Regions from separate parts of the Ferrimonas sp. YIN67 genome, predicted to be linked through region 1. Evidence: predicted binding sites of a transcription regulator. Region 1 holds the regulator's gene; each other region holds the start of a gene.
The links. Region 1 encodes sigma-54, which starts transcription at its own class of promoters, with help from an activator protein. Its sites were predicted from a motif close to GTTGGCACGNNNNTNGNNT; they were not measured.
Positions count from the first base shown of each region.

Region 2: AC2D8U_RS09200 (HAD-IIB family hydrolase) is a predicted target of sigma-54. The motif match lies at 1,294-1,312, and genes of this name have one in related genera.
Region 3: AC2D8U_RS00560 (formate/nitrite transporter family protein) is a predicted target of sigma-54. The motif match lies at 3,549-3,567, and genes of this name have one in related genera.
Region 4: AC2D8U_RS15155 (P-II family nitrogen regulator) is a predicted target of sigma-54. The motif match lies at 2,471-2,489, and genes of this name have one in related genera.

Region 1 is NZ_JBXVVJ010000006.1:253,902-258,996, reverse strand. It holds gene kdsC (3-deoxy-manno-octulosonate-8-phosphatase KdsC) at 1-150, shown strand, start outside; gene lptC (LPS export ABC transporter periplasmic protein LptC) at 147-698, shown strand; gene lptA (lipopolysaccharide transport periplasmic protein LptA) at 685-1,215, shown strand; gene lptB (LPS export ABC transporter ATP-binding protein) at 1,212-1,943, shown strand; gene AC2D8U_RS14330 (RNA polymerase factor sigma-54) at 2,002-3,471, shown strand; gene hpf (ribosome hibernation promoting factor) at 3,496-3,783, shown strand; gene ptsN (PTS IIA-like nitrogen regulatory protein PtsN) at 3,783-4,229, shown strand; gene rapZ (RNase adapter RapZ) at 4,226-5,074, shown strand; gene AC2D8U_RS14310 (HPr family phosphocarrier protein) at 5,055-5,095, shown strand, end outside.
Region 2 is NZ_JBXVVJ010000003.1:450,302-455,396, reverse strand. It holds gene dinB (DNA polymerase IV) at 1-531, shown strand, start outside; gene AC2D8U_RS09205 (hypothetical protein) at 671-1,078, shown strand; gene AC2D8U_RS09200 (HAD-IIB family hydrolase) at 1,368-2,162, shown strand; gene AC2D8U_RS09195 (glycosyltransferase family protein) at 2,173-3,396, shown strand; gene AC2D8U_RS09190 (sugar phosphorylase) at 3,393-5,095, shown strand, end outside.
Region 3 is NZ_JBXVVJ010000001.1:159,119-164,213, reverse strand. It holds gene AC2D8U_RS00575 (inosine/guanosine kinase) at 1-269, shown strand, start outside; gene cynS (cyanase) at 442-882, opposite strand; gene AC2D8U_RS00565 (bifunctional protein-serine/threonine kinase/phosphatase) at 903-2,618, opposite strand; gene AC2D8U_RS00560 (formate/nitrite transporter family protein) at 2,658-3,500, opposite strand; gene AC2D8U_RS00555 (peroxiredoxin-like family protein) at 3,836-4,399, opposite strand; gene AC2D8U_RS00550 (sulfatase family protein) at 4,595-5,095, opposite strand, start outside.
Region 4 is NZ_JBXVVJ010000007.1:139,616-144,710, forward strand. It holds gene AC2D8U_RS15145 (Fe(3+) ABC transporter substrate-binding protein) at 1-674, opposite strand, end outside; gene AC2D8U_RS15150 (ammonium transporter) at 807-2,060, opposite strand; gene AC2D8U_RS15155 (P-II family nitrogen regulator) at 2,071-2,409, opposite strand; gene nrfA (ammonia-forming cytochrome c nitrite reductase) at 3,144-4,523, opposite strand; gene AC2D8U_RS15165 (YacL family protein) at 4,689-5,054, opposite strand.

The sequences.
Region 1 (5,095 bases):
GTGGCGGTCAATGATGCCCATCCGGCCCTGCTGCCCCACGTCCATTACCGAACCAGCATCCGGGGTGGTTTTGGTGCCGTGCGAGAGTTGTGCGATCTGATGCTGCAGGCCCAGGGCAAGCTGACGGATGCCCGAGGCATGTCCGTATGAAACGGGAGTGGCTGGCTGGCCTGCTGATGCTGGCCATGGCTGCTGGTCTCTATTGGCGCAGCGTCCAGCATCAAGACAGTACACCGGTCTTTAACGCCGGATCCGAGCCGGATTTCGTCGCCCGCAGCCTGCGTACCCGAAGCTATGATGTTGACGGCCGGCTGACGGCAGAGATCGCGGCCGACAGCATGCTCCATTACCAGGCCGAGACGCTGACCACCTTCGAGCGCCCTGTATACCTGCTCTACCCTGAAGATGGCCAGGGGATCTGGAAGATCCAATCCCACTCTGCCCAGTTACAGGAAAATCGTTTCCTGACCCTGGAGCAGGAGGTGGTGATCACCGCCATCGAGCCCAACGAACCACTGCGCACCATCCACACCGATGCCCTGGCACTGGATCTGGATACCATGGTGATGACAACGGACGCTCAGGTGCGCGGAGAGGGGGAAACCTATACCCTTAACGGCACCGGACTGTGGGCCGATCTGAACCGAAACCTGATTGAATTGAAGAGCAAGGTAAGCGCTACCTATGAAGTGCAATAAATTAATCTTACTGGGCCTGCTTGTGCTGGCCCCAAACGGCTTCGCCAGCGAAGCCGACTTCCAGCAACCGGTCAAAGTGACTGCCGATACCTCCAGTGGTGACTTTACCAACCGCACCCTGGAATATCGTGACAACGTGGTGATCGAGCAGGGCAGCCTGCGCATCGAAGCGGAAAAGCTGGTGCTTGAGTCCAGCGAAGACAAGAGCCGCCAAATCATGATCGCCACGGGTCAGCCGGCCACCTATCAGCAGGTGATGGATAACGGCCTGCTGGCCAAGGCCCAAGCCAACGAGATCCGTTACAACATCAATACCCAGCTGCTGACCATGACGGGCAATGCCCAATTGAGTCAGGAGGGCAGCCTGGTACGGGGCGAAACCATCAGTTACAACGCGCGCCTGCAACAGCTGACGGCCCAAGGCAGTAAAGAGGAACAGATCACCACCATCTTTATGCCTCAGACTCCCGAGGAACAGGAAGCAGTGGAAGAGACCGAAGCGGAGCCGCAGCCATGAGTGGATCCGTACTGAAAGCGGAACAACTGGCCAAGAGCTACAACGGCCGCCAGGTGGTAAAGAGCGTCGGACTGGAGGTGAAAACCGGCCAGATTGTTGGCCTGTTGGGACCCAACGGCGCCGGCAAAACCACCACCTTCTACATGGTGGTGGGCCTGGTGCAAAACGACAAGGGGCGGATCAGCATCGATGATGAGGAGATCACCCTGCTGCCGATGCACTCTCGGGCCCGCAAGGGGATCGGCTACCTGCCTCAGGAGTCCTCCATCTTCCGCAAACTCAGCGTTTTCGACAACCTGATGGCGGTGCTGCAGACCCGCAAGGACCTGAGCAAGGCTCAGCGCCTGGAGAAGCTGGAGCAGTTGCTGGAGGAGTTCAACATCACCCATATTCGTGACAGCCTGGGGATGAGCCTGTCCGGCGGCGAACGTCGCCGAGTGGAGATCGCTCGCGCCCTGGCGGCCGATCCCCAGTTCATTTTGCTGGATGAACCCTTCGCCGGGGTCGACCCCATCTCGGTGATCGACATTAAGAAAATTATCCAGCATCTGAAACTGCGTGGACTGGGCGTCTTGATCACCGACCACAATGTGAGGGAAACTTTGGACGTTTGCGAATATGCTTATATCGTCAGTCATGGTGAAATGATTGCTCAGGGCGCACCGGAAGACGTCCTCAATAACAAACTGGTACGCTCCGTTTATCTGGGCGATCAGTTCAAACTCTAACGGATCCCGCTGGCCCATACCGGGATCCCAGAGTCGTACAACAAGGATCGGGCACTGAATGAAGACCTCTCTTCAGCTAAAGCTGGGACAACAGCTCACTATGACACCCCAGTTGCAGCAGGCGATCCGTCTGTTGCAACTGTCGACACTGGATCTGCAACAGGAGATCCAGGAAGCGCTGGAGTCCAACCCCCTGCTGGAGCAAACCGACGAGTTTGAGTCCGAACCCGGGGAAAACCATCAGGATGTCAGCGCATCCGACGAAAATGGCGACAGCAGCAAACCGGAAGCCTCCGAGATGGAGACCGGCGAAGCCATGGGCCAGACCGAGATGACCGACGACCTGCCGCTGGACAGTACCTGGGACGATGTCTACAGCGCTGCACCGGCCAGCCCGGCCGGTCCCGTCCGGGACGATGACGACAGCTTCTACCAGGGGGAAACCAGCGTCGATCTGCAAAGCCATCTGATCTGGCAGATGGAGCTGACCCCGATGACCGACAGGGATCGGGCCATCGCGACCACGGCCATCGACGCCATCGACGAACACGGCTACCTGACCATCAGTGCCGAAGAGATCCTCGAGGCCCAGGGCGCCGAAGATCTGGAGCTGGATGAAATCATGGCCGTGCTCAAGCGGGTCCAACAGTTCGATCCGGTCGGCTGCTGCGCCCAGGATCTCACGGACTGCCTGCTGATCCAGCTCGCTCAGTTCGATGAAACGACGCCCTGGAAAGCAGAGGCCATCAACCTGCTTCAGGAACATATGGATCTTCTTGCCAATCGGGACTTTCGCACCCTGCTGCGGCGCACTAGACTCAAAGAAGATGAGTTAAGGGCCGCTATGGAACTGATCCAATCGCTCAATCCCCGTCCCGGCAGCGCCATCGCCCCCAGCGATAGCCAGTACGTGATCCCGGACGTATCTGTCAGCAAGAAGCAGGGCCGCTGGGTTGTCGAACTCAATCCGGATTCCGTGCCGAAACTGCGCATCAACGAGCAATACGCCGCCCTGTCCAAGGGAGCGCGTAACAATGGTGACAGCCAGTTTGTCCGCGGCCACCTGCAGGATGCCAAATGGTTTATCAAGAGCCTGGAGAGCCGCAACGAGACCCTGATGAAAGTGGCCAACTGCATCGTCCAATACCAGCAAGGCTTCCTTGAATATGGTGATGAGGCGATGAAACCCATGGTGCTCAACGACGTCGCCGAGGCAGTGGAGATGCACGAATCCACCATCAGCCGGGTGACCACCCAGAAGTACATGCATACCCCGCGTGGGATCTACGAACTGAAATATTTCTTCTCCAGCCATGTCAGTACCGACGGCGGTGGTGAATGCTCCTCCACCGCTATCCGGGCCCTGATCAAAAAGCTGGTGGCCGCCGAGAGCCCGAAGAAGCCTCTCAGCGACAGCAAGATGGCACAGCTTCTCGCGGAGCAGGGGATCCAGGTTGCGCGGCGTACCATCGCCAAGTACCGGGAAGCCCTCTCCATCCCCCCCTCGAACCAGCGCAAAGTGCTCTAAGCACACCGCAACGGAGGTTAACCTATGCAGATCAATCTTACCGGGCACCACGTCGAAGTCACCGAAGCCTTGCGAGACTATGTGCATGAAAAGTTTGAGCGATTGCAACGCCATTTCGATCACATCAACAACGTTCATGTCATACTCAATGTCCAGAAGCTTCAGCAAATCGCCGAAGCCAAGCTGCATCTCAACGGGGGAGAGGTGTTTGCCACCCATGAGCATGAGAACATGTACGCAGCCATCGACGGCCTGGTGGACAAGCTGGATCGTCAAGTCATTAAACATAAAGAGAAAATTTCCAGGCACTAATGGAAATCAATGAACTACTCTCGCCGGAGCGCACCCGTTGCGTTGCCCCCGGCCTCAGCAAAAAACGGGCACTGGAGATGATCAGCGAGCTGGCATCTTCTCAGTGCCCGGAGTTGCCCCAACACGAGCTGTTTGAAAGCCTGATGGCCCGGGAAAAGATGGGCAGTACCGGGATTGGAAAAGGGATCGCCCTGCCCCATGGGCGCCTGGGCCGGATCAAAAATCCCGTGGCTGTCCTGCTTAAGTGCAACGAGCCGATAGAATTCGATTCCATCGATCAACAGCCGGTTGATCTGCTGTTTGCCCTGTTTGTCCCAGAGAACGAACACCAGGCCCATCTGGATACCTTGCGCGCTATTGCCGGCAAACTCAGCCAGAAGGAGCTGTGTCGAGCAATGCGTAAAACCGATGATAATCAACACCTGTACGAGTTGCTCATCCAGTGAAACTGATTATTCTGTCCGGGCGTTCCGGAGCCGGCAAGACCGTCGCATTGCGGGTCATGGAAGATCTCGGCTATTACTGCGTCGATAACCTCCCCCTGGAACTCCTGCCACAGCTGCTGCGCAGTCAGATGGGACAGAATGAGGAGATCGCGGTCAGCCTGGATATCCGCAACCTGCCCTATGAGAAGCTGGATATTCCCCGCCTGCGGGCCATGCTGGATGAACAGATCGAGGTCCAGATCTTCTTCCTCGATGCCAACGATGAACATCTGCTCAAACGTTACAGTGAAACCCGGCGCATGCACCCCCTGTCCCGGGATGGCAAGCCCCTGGCCGATGCCATTGCCGAGGAGCGTCGACTGTTGGCCCCCCTGGCACAAGACTGCGACCACCATATCCTCACCGACAACCTCTCTGTGTATCAGCTCTCCGACGAGATCCGCTCTCGCCTGTTCGGTCAGATCGATCAACCCATGCTGCTGGTATTTGAATCCTTTGGCTTTAAGCATGGCATGCCCAAGCAGGCGGATTACGTCTTTGATGTCCGTTTCCTGCCCAATCCCCACTGGGAGCCAGAGCTGCGTCCACTGACTGGCCAAGACAAGCCGGTCGCCGACTTTTTCCTGCGTCACGGCAGCGTCGAACGTTTTATCGATCACACCGAACGCTTCCTGCTTAACTGGCTCCCCATGCTGGAGCGCAACAACCGTGCCTACCTGACTGTCGCCATTGGCTGCACCGGAGGCCAGCACCGCAGTGTCTACATCGCCGAAACCCTTGCACAACGCTTTGCCCAGCACAGAGAGCGAGTCCAGGTACGCCATCGTGAACTCAACCAAGACTGAGTACTTCGAACGAGAGGTGAA
Region 2 (5,095 bases), on a different contig from region 1:
TGCGCCGAGTTTGCCGCCGGTTTGTCATTGCGCAAGATCCCCGGTGTCGGCCCTCGCACCGCCGAACGCCTGGCCGAGCATGGCCTGCACACCGGGGCGGATGTACTCAAGCAGTCGCCGGAGCAGTTGGTCCAGTGGCTGGGCAAGTTTGGCCCCGTGCTGCATCAGCGCGCCCAGGGGATAGATCCTCGGCAGGTGCAAACTCACAGGGTACGCAAATCCGTGGGCGTGGAGACCACGGTATCTCAGGATCTTAGAGACGAGTCCGCCTGCCTGGAGATCTTGCTGGAGCTGTTGCCAGAACTCGCCCGTCGCTTGGGTGAGCGGCCGTTTAAAGGGTTGAACGTCAAATTGAAATTCAGTGATTTTCAACAGACCACGGTGGCCTGTCCGGGCAGTACGCTGGATCCCGCCAAGCTGGCGGCCCTGTTGCATACCGGGTACCTGAGGGGAAGGGGCAAGGGCGTGCGTCTGGTGGGGGTGAGCGTCAGCCTGGCCGAAACCTCGACTCCTCAGCTCAGTCTGTTGTGAGCCCCTGCACAGTACGGGCGGGTTATGGCATCAGAATCCCGTTCATTGATCCGGGTCAAGACGAGCTCCTGGGGGCCTTCTAGGCTGAAATGGTAGGGGCCCTGCCGCGTGCGCCCCGAGGTAAGCCAAGGAGGCCGTTATGAGGATCCAGAGCCGTTACCGCCAGTTGCTCACCGCCAGCGCCATGTTGATCCTGGTCGGTGGCGTGCTGTACCTGCTTGGCGTGATGTTTACTCAGGCCAAGCCCCTGCGCGATGTGGATTATTTTGATAACTATATCGGGGAGAAAACCTATTGCCGGACTCTCAACCATTACGCCGGGGACGCAGCCAAGTTGGAGCGTTTGGTGATCTACGCCGATAACAATGCCATGTATTACCTGATGTGGCGTTTTGGCAAGGAGAAGGGGGGAGAGATGGTGAAAAGCTGTAACCGGGCTCGCCGCAGTCACATCATCGAGCGCTGTGCACAGGCCCCGGATCTCTCTGTCGAGCAGGTGGTGTTGGAGTACAACCGCCAGGCCGTCAAGGACAAGGGGCTGATCTAGGGCGTTTCATCGCCTGGTTTAGCCTGCATGGGGGCGCCGAGTTGGCGCCCCTGGGCGTCGTTACCTAATGTTGAGCTTCGCTACGCTCAACCTACTCTCATCTTCTTTGCGACCGCTTGCACCAAGATGGTGCGCTCCTTGAGCGAGCGCTGCCCTTTTATTGTGCGCAAAAGAACCCGTTTCCGGCTAAGAAACGCCGGGGGGGGGCTTGCCCCTTTGGCCCACTCCTTGCTGTGTATTGGTTTAGTGGGTGGGACCAGGTTGGTGGCCACCACGGACAGGAACCCTTATGAACACTGCAGCTTGGATCATCGTCACCGATCTCGATGGCACCCTACTGGATCACCACGATTATGGCTATGCACCGGCGTTGCCAGCCCTTCGGGCCTGTCGCGAGCGAGGGATCCCGGTGATCATCAATACCAGCAAGACCTTGGAGGAGAGCCAGGCGCTGGCCGAAGAGCTGGTGCTGCAGGCTCCTTTGGTGGTGGAGAATGGATCGGCGATCTGGTTGCCGGCGGAGGAGGGGAAGGACCCACGGCTTGAGGTGCTAGGGTGCGAGCGTGCGGCGCTAGTTGCCTGGTTGGCCAAGCTTCGCGAGGAGGAGGGCTACCGTTTTGCGGGATTTGCCGATTGGAGCGAGGCCCAGGTGGCCGAACAGACAGGGCTGAGCCTGACACAGGCCGCTTCGGCCCTGCGCCGCGATTACAGTGAGCCCCTGGTGTGGCAGGACACGGAGCACGCCTTTTTACATTTCCAGTCCCGGGTTCGGGCCCAGGGCTGGCGACTGCTTAGAGGCGGCCGCTTTATCCATCTGTTGGGGGATACGGACAAGGGACGCGCCACCCGCTGGCTGGTGAGCCATTACCAGACACTCTGGGGCCGCACCCCGCAAGTGGTTGCCCTGGGAGACAGCCAAAACGATCTGGCCATGCTGGAAGCGGCGGATGTGGCGGTGTGCGTGCGTTCCCCCGTGAGTCCCAGGCTGGAGCTCAGTGGCCAGAATAACGTGATCCGGACCCAGGCCTGCGGGCCGAAGGGCTGGAGCGAGGCGATCGGCAAGCGATTGGAACTGACTCAATAAGGAGAGCGTCATGGCGGATTACTACCAGAACGGCATCATTACCACCCTGCATAACCTGTCACGTCGGCCGGTGGCCGAGATGGAGGCGGAGTTGTATCGTTTCAGTCAGCGTCGGCCCCTGGGGCTGGTGCTGCCCTCCCTCTATTCGGAGCTGCAGACCCCGGCGCTGCCGGCCATCGTCCGAGAGCTGGAGCAGGTGCCCTATCTGTCGCAGATCATCATAGGTCTGGATCGGGCCAGCCGGGAGGAGTATGTCCATGCGCTGAAGTTTTTCTCGACGCTGCCCCAACACCACAGGGTGCTGTGGAACGATGGCCCCAGGCTGCGAGCCCTGGATGCCGAGCTGCAAGAGCGGGGACTGGCGCCGGATCAGCCCGGTAAAGGCCGTAACGTCTGGTACTGCTTCGGTTACGCCCTGGCCACCCAGAAGGTCGAAGCCCTGGCCCTCCATGACTGCGATATCCTGACCTATGATCGCAGCTTGCTGGCCCGGCTGATCTATCCGGTGGCCAACCCCAGCTTTAACTATGAGTTTGCCAAGGGCTTTTATGCCCGTCTGGCGGGCGGTACCCTCAACGGCCGGGTCACCCGTCTGCTGGTGACGCCGCTGATCCGGGCATTGAAGAAGATTGTGCCGGAGTCGGATTACCTGGAGTTCCTCGACAGCTTCCGCTATCCACTGGCCGGAGAGTTTTCTTTCCGCCTCGATGTGCTCAATGATCTGCGGATCCCCAGTGACTGGGGGCTGGAGATCGGGGTATTGGCTGAGATGAAGCGCAATTATGCCACCAATCGCCTGTGCCAGGTGGACATCGCCGATGCCTATGATCATAAGCATCAGGACTTGTCCGCCGGTGACGAAAGTGGCGGCCTGTCGCGGATGTCCATCGACATCACCAAGGCGATGATCCGCAAGCTGGCGACGCAGGGGACGGTGTTCAGTCCCGGGGTGTTGCGCACCATCAAGGCGACCTACTATCGCATCGCCCTCGACTTTATCGAGACCTATCGCAACGATGCGGTGATCAATGGCCTGGAGCTGGATATCCATAAGGAGGAGAAGGCGGTGGAGCTGTTTGCCGAGAACATCATCAAGGCGGGCAATCAGTTCCTTGATAACCCCATGGAGACGCCGTTCGTCCCCAGCTGGAGTCGAGTGCTCTCGGCGATGCCGGATGTATTTGAACGGCTCAAGGACGCGGTGGAGGCGGACCACCAGGAGCTGGGGGCATGAGTGGCGTGACTGGCCGGCTCCAGACGCATCTGGAGTGCCTGTACCCCACTATGGATAGCGCCGCCCTGGCCCAGCGACTCTGCGACACCATGCGCCTGATCCCTGGTGCACCGGAGCCGGTGCCTTTCAGCAACCACTGGGACGAAGGGGATGCCTATGTGATCAGCTATGCCGACAGCCTGCTGTCGGACAGCCACCTGCCATTGGAAAACCTTAACCACTTCCTGGGCCACTATCTGGCTGAGCACCTCAGTGGCGTGCATATTCTGCCCTTTTTTCCCTACAGCTCGGATGATGGCTTTGCCGTCATCGACTATTACCAGGTCAACCAGGGCGTGGGAGACTGGCCCCAGATCCGGGAGATCGCCAGCCGTTTCGATCTGATGGCGGATGTGGTGATCAATCATTGCTCCGCCCGCAGTGGTTGGTTTGAGAACTATAAGCAGCGGAAAGATCCGGGCCGGGACTACTTTTTCGAGGGCGATCCTAAGGCCGATCTCAGCGATGTGGTGCGACCGCGCACTTCGCCCCTGCTGACGGCGGTGCAGACCCTGGACGGTGAGCGCCACGTCTGGTGCACCTTCAGTCCGGATCAGGTGGATCTGAACTTCACGAATCCCGAAGTGCTGGTGGAGTTTGTGAACATCCTGCGCTTCTACCTGGAGCAGGGGGTGCGGGTGTTCCGCTTTGATGCGGTGGCCTTTGTCTGGAAGATCCCGGGAACGAGCTGCATCAACCTGGCTCAGACCCATCGCCTGGTCCAGCTGTTGCGCCTGCTGGTGGAGCATCAGCGGCCCGATGCCATCATCATTACCGAGACCAATATTCCCAGTCGGGAGAACCTGGCCTATTTCGGTAATGGCAACGAGGCCCACGCCATCTACAACTTCCCCCTGCCGCCTTTGCTGCTGCACACCCTGATGACGGGCCACTGCCGTCATCTGCGTACCTGGCTGATGACCCTGCCACCGGCCCATAATGGCACCGCCTACTTTAACTTTATCGCTTCCCATGACGGGATCGGCCTGCGCCCGGTGGAGGGGATCCTCAGCGAAGAGGAGACGACCGAGCTGCTCACCGCCATGGAGCGTTTCGGCGGGCGGATCTCCTGGCGGGACAAGCCCAATGGCCAGCGGGCGCCCTATGAGATCAACATTGCCCTGTGGGATGCCCTTAAGGGCACGCGGGCAGGCGAGGACGATCACCAGTTGGCCCGATTCCTCTGTGCCCACGCCATCATGCTGGGCATAGAGGGGATCCCGGCCCTCTATATCCATTCACTGTTGGGTACGCCAAACGATCAGGAGCGGGTGGCCCACAGCAACCATAATCGCCACATCAACCGGCACAAGTGGGATTACCCCAGGTTGCAGTCTCTGCTTCAAGATCCGGACAGCCACCATTACCAGGTGTTTAACGGGATGAAGGCGATGCTGGCGATCCGCCGAGCCCAGCCCGCCTTTCACCCCAATGCCACGCAATATACCTTGCAGCTGGGCGATGCCCTGTTGGGGTTCTGGCGTCAGAGCCAGGATCGTCGGCAGAGCATCTTTGCCATTCATAATGTTACACCTCGGCCTCAGCGATTGGCGCTGGATTCACTGAACCTGATTGAGCAGGCCGGGTGGCGGGATCTGCTGCAAGGTGGGGAACCGCGGGAGCTTGAGGCTGAGCTGATGCTGGCGCCTTACCAGAGCCT
Region 3 (5,095 bases), on a different contig from region 1:
GCCCGGAGAAGATCAGTAACACCAATGGTGCCGGTGATGGTGCCCTGGCAGCCCTGCTGCACGATATGTCCGCCAATGATTACCACAAGCTGAACCTGCCCAACTCCAGCAAGCATCGCTACAGTGGCCTGTGCTACTCCTCGTTTGCCCAGATCTGTAAGTACGCCAACCGGGTGAGCTACGAAGTGCTGGCCCAGCACCAGCCGCGTCTCTCCCGCGGCCTGCCGGAGCGGGAAGACAGCCTGGAAGAGGCCTACTGGGAGCGGTAAGTTCCAGGCTCAATGGATGAAATGCCATAACGCCCGCGAGGAGACTCGCGGGCGTTTTGTTTGGGCGGCGATAGGAGGGCGTTCCTCTACTTGCTTTGGGGTTTGACCGTTTCAATCAAACTGCAACAAGAAGCAGGGGAGCGTAACGGCCCCTGCCGTTTTTCTCGGTGGATCACCAGGCCTTGTAGGGGAGGAACTTACCGTTAAGGGTCAGTACCACCCGATCGCCTTTGGGGTCCTCCTCTTTGTCGACCTCCATGGTGAAGTCGATGGCGCTCATGATCCCGTCGCCAAACTTTTCTTGGATCACTTCTTTGAGCGTGTCGCCATAGACGCCGACGACTTCATACAGTCGGTAGATCAGGGGATCCTGGGGGATGCTCTGATCCCAGGTCTTGGTCGGGTAGGCCATAAGGGCGGGCAGGGCTTCCATGGGTAATTCGAGCAGTGAGCGCAGCTTGGCGGCGGGGGCCTCAGGCATGCTGTTCATGCCCAGGCACGCCGAGGTGGTCCAGACCAGGCTCATGCCGATCTCATCGGCGATGGCTTGCCAGGTCAGCCCTTTGCTCTGTTTGGCCAGCACAATGGCCTCGGTAACGTCCAGCTTGTTCATACGAACTCTCCTTTTTAGGGTTAGAAATGGGGCCAGAGCCATTGGGTGAGGATCACCAGGCTCAACAGCAGCGAGACACTCCGCCAGAAGGCCGCCGGGTTGCGCTCCAGCAGTGGCGGCGCGTGTTGCGTCAGGTAGCGGGGATTGGGGCGGCGCAGATCATGCAGAAATTCGCTGATCTGTTCGTAGCGGTCGCCAGGCAGGGGATGAACGGCGCGGGCGATGGCGGCGTCTATCCAGAGCGGAATGGCCCGTTCGTCCCGGACCAGGGGGCGATACGTCAGCCGACGCTGGGCCAGGCGACTGGTGGCGCGGGCCATATCCAGGCCGTAGGGCAGTTCACCGGAGAGTAACCCGTAGGCGAGGACCCCCAGGGCAAACTGATCCGACCGCTCTGTGCCAGCTTCGCCCAGGGCATATTCCGGTGCACTGTATTGGGCCGTGCCCAGTTGATGAAACGTGGGCAGCAGGGTGCTGATCTCCTCGAGGCCGGCGATCCGGGCTGAGCCCAGATCCAACAGGGTGACCGTCCCGGCCTGGTCAATCAGTACGTTTTCCGGGCGCAGATCCTGGTGGAGGATCTCGAGGCGGTGAAGCGCGCGCAAGGCCTTGCCCAGCTGTTCCAGGATCCCTCTTACCTGTTCGAGTGTCGGGGTGGGGTGATCCAGCCGCCACTGAGCCAGGGTTTGTCCCGGAGCGCGCTCAAACAGGGTGTAGTAGCGGCTGCGGGGCTTAGGTGGCTCTGCGGCCTTGATCAGGTGATCGCTCTGGCAACGTCTGGCGATCCACTCCTCCAGGCCAAAGCGTTCCAGTGCGGCGCTGTCGTCCCGTTGTTCTACCGCAGGTACTTTAAGGATCCGCTCCGCACCACCGGGTTCGCGAACCAGGTAGATGTGGCTGCGATGGTTGTATTGAAGCTGACGCAACACCTCCAGGCCGTCCAATTGATCGCCAGGCCTGAGTTGGCCCGGAAACGGCAGGCCAGCCAGTTGCTGGTGGCGCTCTTTGGCACTGGCTGGGGGCAGGTGCTCGATGCGGACGATTTGGGCGGTCAGGTTGTCGTTCGAGCCGTTGCGCCGGGCCGCTTCAATCACAGCGCGGGTGGCGCCATTCAGGTCGTCGCCATAACGGTGGATCAGGCTGGCCATCGACGATTCTTCTACGAACTCATAGACACCGTCGGTGGCCAACAAAAAGGTGTCCCCGGCGCTGATCCCCAGGGAATGGTAGTCAAGCTCGAGTCGGGTGCCGATCCCCAGGGCTCGGGCGAGGTAGTGCCCCTCGCTGTGATTGACTCGGTGATCTCGGGTCAAGGGCTCCAGTGCGTTCGGGTGAAGACGGTAGATCCGGCTGTCGCCGATGTGAAACAGATGGGCCGTATGGGATTTGACCACCAGGGCCGAGAAGGTGCAGACATAGCCCAACTCGGGATTGGTTCCTGAACCATTCTGGGCCGAGAGCCAGGCATGGATGGCGCTGAGGACCCGCTGCCCGGCCGTTTTGACCGACCAACTCTCCGGGCTGGAGAAGTAGTCTTGCAGGAAGCCGTTGACCGCCGATTCGCTGGCGATCTGGCTGACTGGGCTGCTGCCGATCCCGTCGGCCAGGGCGACGGCGATCCCCTTGGTCTGGCGCAGGGCGCCTTCGGGGATCCAGGCACCATGAAAGTCCTGATTGACGGGTTTGACTCCGGCACAGCTATGCTGGCCCAGGGCAATACGGATGAGCTCACTCATGCTTGTTGGCGTCCGGACCGGCAGATCCGGACGCCCTCCTTAGGCGGTTTGCTCAGACTTGCCCAATGGCGCGACGACGGTGCGCTTGGGCGCGGTACGCACATGGGTGCTGTAGAGGGTCAGGCCAGTGAAGGCCAGGCCGCCCACCAGGTTGCCGAGTACGGTGGGGATCTCATTCCAGATCAGGTAATCCATGATGGAAAAGTCACCGCCCATGATGATGCCGGAGGGGAACAGGAACATGTTGACCACGGAATGCTCAAAGGTCATGAAGAAGAACAGCATGATCGGCATCCACATGGCGATCACCTTGCCGCTGACGTTGGTGGAGATCATGGCACCGACCACCCCTGTCGAGACCATCCAGTTGCAAAGCATGCCGCGAATAAAGATGGTGAACCAGCCCGCCAGGCCATACTCCGCGTAGCCGACGGTTCGGGAGTGCCCTATGCTGGCGATCTTCTGACCGACGGCGCCCGGCTCGATGGAGAAGCCATAGGTAAAGACAAAGGCCATCAGGAAGGCCACCGTCAGAGCGCCGGCGAAGTTACCGATGAACACCAACCCCCAGTTGCGCAGCACGCCATTGAGGGTGACGCCGGGGCGTTTATCGAGCCAGGCTAGAGGGGCGAGGACAAACACTCCTGTGAGTAGGTCGAAACCGAGCAGGTAGAGCATGCAGAAGCCGACCGGGAAGAGCACAGCACCGAGTAAGGGTGAACCTGTCATGGTGATGATGGTGATGGCAAACACGGCGGCGAGGGCCAGGATGGCTCCGGCCATGTAGGCACGGATCAGGGTATCCCGGGTGGACATGGTGATCTTCGATTCACCGGCGTCGACCATCTTGGTGACAAATTCCGAAGGGGCTAGATAAGCCATAAAACTCTCCTTGTATAAAAGTGGTGGGGCTGTTCTACCCATTGCAAGCTGCAACCCCCGTGCCAGCGCACGAAAATGGCTTTAATGCATTGAATTTAAAGTCTTTGGTGTTTTGTTTTAGTGGGTGAAGGGGGGATGGACTGCACTAAGAGCGGGCGTGTTTGTGCGGCCCTTGGATCTCACTGGTGCAGGAGAGACGGTCGAAGCATTATGGGAGCGCGAAGCTCGCAAAACCGCGGAAGATCCACTGACGGGTCAAGGCAGCAACAATGATGGGGCCAATGCGCGTCCATCGCCGTCAGTGGGCGGACCCTGTCAGTATGGGTCAGTGCTCACTAGCAAAACACTAACTCGGACTGGGCGTCCTGCCAGGTGCCACGAATGGGGTAGTGGTTGTCCGGGTTACGGATCCACTCCAGGCCGCTCACCAGGGTTTCCAGTTGGGGACGCACAAAGGGGTTGTTGGAGATATCCACCACATGCAGGTGGCCCTCCTGGTTGACCACAAACAGACCCGGCTCGGCAAAGTTATGATCGGTTTCCTGTGCCGAGCGGGGCAGCGAAATGTAGACGCCCAAGGCCTTCATCTGCGACTCGGTCAGGCCATAGGCGAAGGGAAAGGAGACGGTCAGCCGAGTCAGGTGTTCTTCCAGTTGGGCTTTGCTGTCGGCCGATACGGCGATGATGTCTATGCCTATCTTTTGCAGGGTCTCGACATGCGCCTCCAGCGCCTCAAGGTACTTGGTGCACAAGGGGCAATGCCGACCACGATAAATCACCACCAGCTGCCAGTCGCAGTGCCCGCGTGGTATGCCCAGTGTGACCTCCTCTCCATCGAGGGTCGGTACCATGATATGGGGGAAGATCGCCCCGGGTTGCAGTTTCTGCTTGATGTCCATGAGTGGCTCCTTACATTGAGACTCGATAAACCTATGACCCGTGGATAAACAACTTAGTCGCTTGCGCAGCGGTTTGCAGGGGCGGGTGCGATCCGGTTGCTGTGACTCAGGCTGGTGCGCCATGTCATCGGGAAGTACGTATGAAAAGGGAGCCTTAGCAGGCTCCCTTGTTATCGGTTGCGGGTTAGCGCTCGCTTACTCGGACGCCTTACCTTGAATGCGGTCGTTGGCCCGCAGTTGATCGAACTCTTCGATCTGTTCGAGCATGGACTTGAGAATTTCCGGGTACTGGCGGGAGATATCGTTCTTTTCACCGATGTCTTTCGACAGATCATAGAGCTCGGGCGGGTGGTAGAGATCCTTACGCTCGTAGAGGGAGAGATCCTGCTTGCGCTTCTCCCGGCCGTATTTCTCCTTGAACGCCTTCTTGAGAGGGCCCTGATCGGCATTCCAGACGACCTTGTAATCCCCCTGGCGCATGCCATGGCCATTCTGATCGCGCCAGAACAGGGTGTCTCGCGGTGAGCCGGTCAGTTCGCCAGTCAGGTAGGGAAGAATATTGGTACCGTCATAGTCACGATCGTCGGGCATAGTTGCTCCGGCGGCGGCGACGGCGGTGGGGAAGATATCCAGATTGGAGAGGATCCCGTCGGTGTTCACTGTGCCCCCCTTAAGCTTGGCTGGCCACTTTACCGC
Region 4 (5,095 bases), on a different contig from region 1:
TGCTTGGGATCTTCGAGCATCTTGCCAAAGTAGTAGCTGTTGCCGATGGCGTAATCACAAACGCCTTCCGCCACTGCGGTGATCTGGGCCCTGTCATTGCCCTGTGGCTTGCGGGCCAGGTTGGCCTTCACCCCTTCGAGCCAGCTCTTGGCCTGGGCCTCACCGTGATGGGCAATCATGGACGAGATCAGGGCAACGTTATAGGCGTTCTTCCCGGAGCGCATGCAAATTTTACCCTGGTATTCGGGCTTGGCCAGGTCTTCGTAGCTCAGGGCCACAGGGCCGATCCGCTCCTTGCTGCTGTAGACATTACGCGCCCTCAAGGTCAGGGCAAACCAGTGGTGATCCGGGGCCCGGTACTGGCTCGGAATGTTGGCGTTGAGCAGCTCGCTCTGCACCGGCTGGGTCAAGCCCATCTCCACCAGAGCCGCCAGGCGGGAGATATCTGTGGTCAGTACAACGTCCGCCGGTGACAGGCGGCCTTCACGCTGTAGGCGCTCCTCCAGTCCGGTCTGGGCAAACACCACCCGGGTTTTGATCCCGGTCTGCTCGGTGAACATATCCAGCATAGGTTCTACCAGGAACGGCTGACGGTAGGAGTATACGGTCACGGTTTGGGCCAGGGCAGCACCACTGAGCAGGACCATAACGGCAGCAAGCAAAGAACGATACATAGTCTCTCCGGGTTGCGTAATGAGAATAATTCCTTTTAGCAGTTAAAGGGTACTCACTTCGACCCGGTCTCGCAATGGAGCCAGATCAAAAAAGCCCCCAAAAGGGGGCTTGTTTTGCAAAAACTGGGATCTTCAGCTGCCAGTTTTTACTGTAATGAACTCTGGGTAAGCATCAATACCACAGTCGGAAGCGTCCATCCCTTGGTACTCCTCCTCTTCCGTGACGCGAATGCCCATCACCGCCTTGAGGATGGCCCAGGTAACGAAGCTCGCACCAAAGACCCAACCGAAGATCACTGCGGCACCAGACAACTGGCCAAACAGGGTGGCATCGGCATTGGAGACAGGTACCAGCACCAGACCCAGCAGACCACAGACACCGTGCACCGAGATGGCACCCACAGGGTCATCCAGCTTGATCTTGTCCAAGGCGACGATGGAGAACACCACCAGGCTACCGGCGACCGCACCGATTGCAGCGGCCAAACTCAGTGACGGTGACAGCGGATCTGCCGTGATGGCCACCAGGCCAGCCAGGGCGCCGTTCAAGATCATGGTCAGGTCGGCCTTGCCCCAGGTCAGCTTACAGACCACCAGGGCGGCGATGGCACCGAAGGCGGCTGCAGAGTTGGTGTTGACAAAGATCTTAGCAACAGCCGTGGCGTTTTCCGCGTCGGAGACCAACAGCTGAGAGCCACCGTTGAAGCCAAACCAACCCAGCCAGAGGATAAAGGTACCCAGGGTCGCCAGTGGCATGTTGGAGCCCGGGATTGGGTTCACACTGCCATCTTTGTTGTATTTGCCCTTACGAGCACCGAGAAGAAGCACCCCGGCGATCGCCGCAGCCGCACCAGCCATATGCACAATGCCGGAACCAGCAAAGTCCACAAATCCAAGTTTCTCCGAGACAAAGCCACCCCCCCAGGTCCAATATCCCTCAACCGGATAGATAAAGCCGGTGAGCACCACGGCGAATGCCAGGAATGCCCAAAGTTTCATGCGTTCCGCCACGGCACCGGAGACGATGGACATCGCCGTTGCCACAAACACCACCTGGAAGAAGAAATCCGACTCCAGCGCGTGATCCGCCCCATCCGCCTGGGTGCCAATCAGGCCACCAAAGCTCGGCAGCCAGCTGCCTTCAGGGTTATCCACGTACATGATGTGATAGCCCACCAGCAGGTACATGGCACAGGCAATCGCGTACAAACACATGTTCTTAGTCAGGATCTCCGTGGTGTTTTTGGAGCGGACCAGGCCCGCTTCCAGCATGGCGAAACCCGCCGCCATCCACATCACCAGCGCACCGGAGATCAGAAAATAAAAAGTATCGAGCGCAAAGCGCAGTTCGGTGACCGTGGCACCCAGTTTGGTGATCTCTTCCATGGTATCCCCCTTAAATCGCTTCTGCGTCCATCTCGCCGGTACGGATCCGCACCACACGATCCAGATCCGTCACAAAGATCTTTCCGTCACCAATCTTGCCGGTCCCGGCCGCCTGAACGATCACCTCGATCAATCGCTCCACGTTTTCCGTCGCGGTGGCGATCTCCAGCTTCACCTTGGGCAGAAAATCCACTTGGTACTCGGCACCACGGTAGAGCTCGGTATGGCCTTTTTGTCGGCCGAACCCTTTCACCTCGGTGACGGTGAGTCCATCCACACCCAGCTCGGCCACGGCCTCCCTGACATCATCCAACTTAAACGGCTTAATAATTGCGCTGACCAGTTTCATCCCATTCTCCCTCACATCGATGCACGGGTTCGTGCCAACAGATTTCCTCGTGCCATAGCTATATCAACACTCGTGCCACCTTTTTAAACACAATAAAAACAACAACTTACCCATGTGACACCTTTCATCGAGAAAGGGAGTGCACCGATTTGACTCAACAAAACCCTCATAAGCACCAAAATGGTGCAACCTCTCGGCAACATGACACCAACTTTCCCCATGGCCAGGCGATAAGGCAGAGAAACGCCAACTTGCCACCTCCCATCGCTCCATCGACACAGCCATAGCGACACCTCCCCCTTGCCTTCTCGCAGCCGGCTCCTGTCGTATGCAGACGGCCCTGAGTTGTACTCCCCAAAAGGCCATTCCTCACTGGCTGGTGCGGCTAAACGTTTTTGAAAAAAAAGCTAAAACTCCATGCCCCACTCGGTATCTTCGTCGACTTCGAGGAGGATGCCTGCACGTAATCACCAGGCTGCGCGAAGACAGGAGAGGGGCAAAAGACGGAAATTCGTATCCCGTATCGCCCCCAATTCAGGTTTGCCGAGGAAAACGAAGAGTCTGAGCGGGACACCCAACCGGGACGAGGCCCCTTGGGTTGCTGTCGCCCACGCGACAAGTAGGGTCATGGCTAAGTCTATAAACCGCTGCAGGCTCGTTCAGGGCGCCGTTATTCGGGACACAGCCAAAAAAAACGGCGCCCGAAGGCGCCGTGATTTAATGGTCAAACAGGGTTACTGCTTATCACCGCCATACTTCTTGTTGTAGGCCTTATCCCACTCGGGCACCAGGTTCTTCTGGAAGGTCGCCTTGTCCGCTTCCATCTTCTCCATATCCATCCCCAGGGCAGCCTGAGCGGCGGCCTTGGTGGAGATATCCGGAATGGCAACCACCTCGGTCACCCCGTTCGTTGCCAGTACACGGGCCAGGCTGGCACGGGCATCGGCACTGCGCTCCAGTGAGGAGGCCAATAAACGCAGGGCTTCCGATGGGTTGTGGGCATGGATCCCGTGGGAGGCGATGGCCATATCCCAGCGCCATTGGGCGTGGCGAATGGCGGTCAGGGCCTCGGCCATCTGAGCTTCGCTGGCACCGGCATCCCAGGCCGCCTTGGCTTCGAAGTGGGCATGTACCAGTTGCTTCTCGGCCTTAAGCTTGGCTTCGGTGACCATCTTCTTGTAGTTGGCAACCACGGACTCCAGTTCGGCCTTATCCTGCTCGTGACAACGACCACAGGTAAATTCGAACTGATCGAAAGGATTACCCACGTTGTGATCCGTGTACTTACGCCCCTCCTCGTTCGTTACCCGAGGCATATGGCAATCGGTACAGGACACATCGTTTCGTCCGTGAGGACCGGTCAGGCTGGTTTCGAAGCCGGGGTGCTGAGCCTTGAGCATCTTGGCTTTGGACACGGCATGGGTCCAGTCGGCAAAGTCGATGTTGTCGTAGTAGGCCTCCATGTCCTCAGCCGCCAGGCCGTTATCCCAAGGGAATTTCACGAAAACATCGCCCTTGGTGAAGTAGTACTCCACGTGACATTGGCCACACACCATGGACTGTTTCTGCGACTTGCTGGCGTCATCCCATTTCCAGCCAATGGTATCCATGGCCCGCTGGGCAAAGGGCACGGAGAGGCGCAGGCGGGTATTGTTGTCGTGACAGTTGCCACAGCCGATCTCATTGGTGATCTCTGGGCCGCCCTTGGCCCACTTACCGGTGAAATACTCTTTCTCGCCGTTGGTTTCGATGTAACGGGGAACATCCGGTGACTTACAGGACCAGCAGGCCATGGGCATGGGGCCATCGTCCGGCCCGGTAGGACCGCCGGTTCTCAAGGTGTTACGCAGATCGGTAACCGTATAGTGGTGACCACGGGCCTTATTGTAATCCTTGGCAAAACCGTAACCGGCCCAGAGCACTACCAGGTTCGGATCCTCTTCCAGCGCATCCACCACCTCGCTGCTCTCACTGGTGGCATGCCAGCTTTCATATTGACGCTTAAACTTCTTAAACTTGCTGCTGTCGGCTTCGGTGATCTTGCCCGCCGCCGAAACGCCTGTGCAGAGCAGCGCCAAGGCTAACGCCGTTGCCAACCGTCCTTTGAACTTCATCATCCTGTGTCTCCCATTTCCGGCAATACCGGTGAATTATTATCAGACGAAGCTAGTTTAAAGCGGAGCAAGTTACCAGTTCAAAACCTTCCGGCAACAATTAAGCAAAGATTGATTGCGATCAATTTGATGCTTCTAATATACCACTTTGGTGGTATGACAAATTCACCGTCCCTGGATAAACAGCAGCCAGCGGCTCAAAAGATGCGCGAAATCCTCAATGCCACAAACGGCCATGGCTTCGGCATCATAGAGCGACAGCTCGCTCTCTTCTGGCTCCTCGCCGCCATGATGCAGGCTATGATCCTGCACCAGCACCTCATCCTCCTCGGCCAACAGGGTCTGCTCACTGCCCTGCAGACAATAACGCGCCTGCTCTCCGGAGAGCACACGGGCTAGCCCCGCCTGTACTAAAGCGATGGTGGCCGGTTGTTGCAACTCATCCTGAAGGAAACGTCCCAAGGCTTCGTGGCCCATGGAGAGCAGGGCTACGGGCACCCCACCCAGATCGCGGCGAAATTCAAACTCCATCGTTCTCTTGCTCTGTTAATTTTTGAAAAACGTTCATTAGT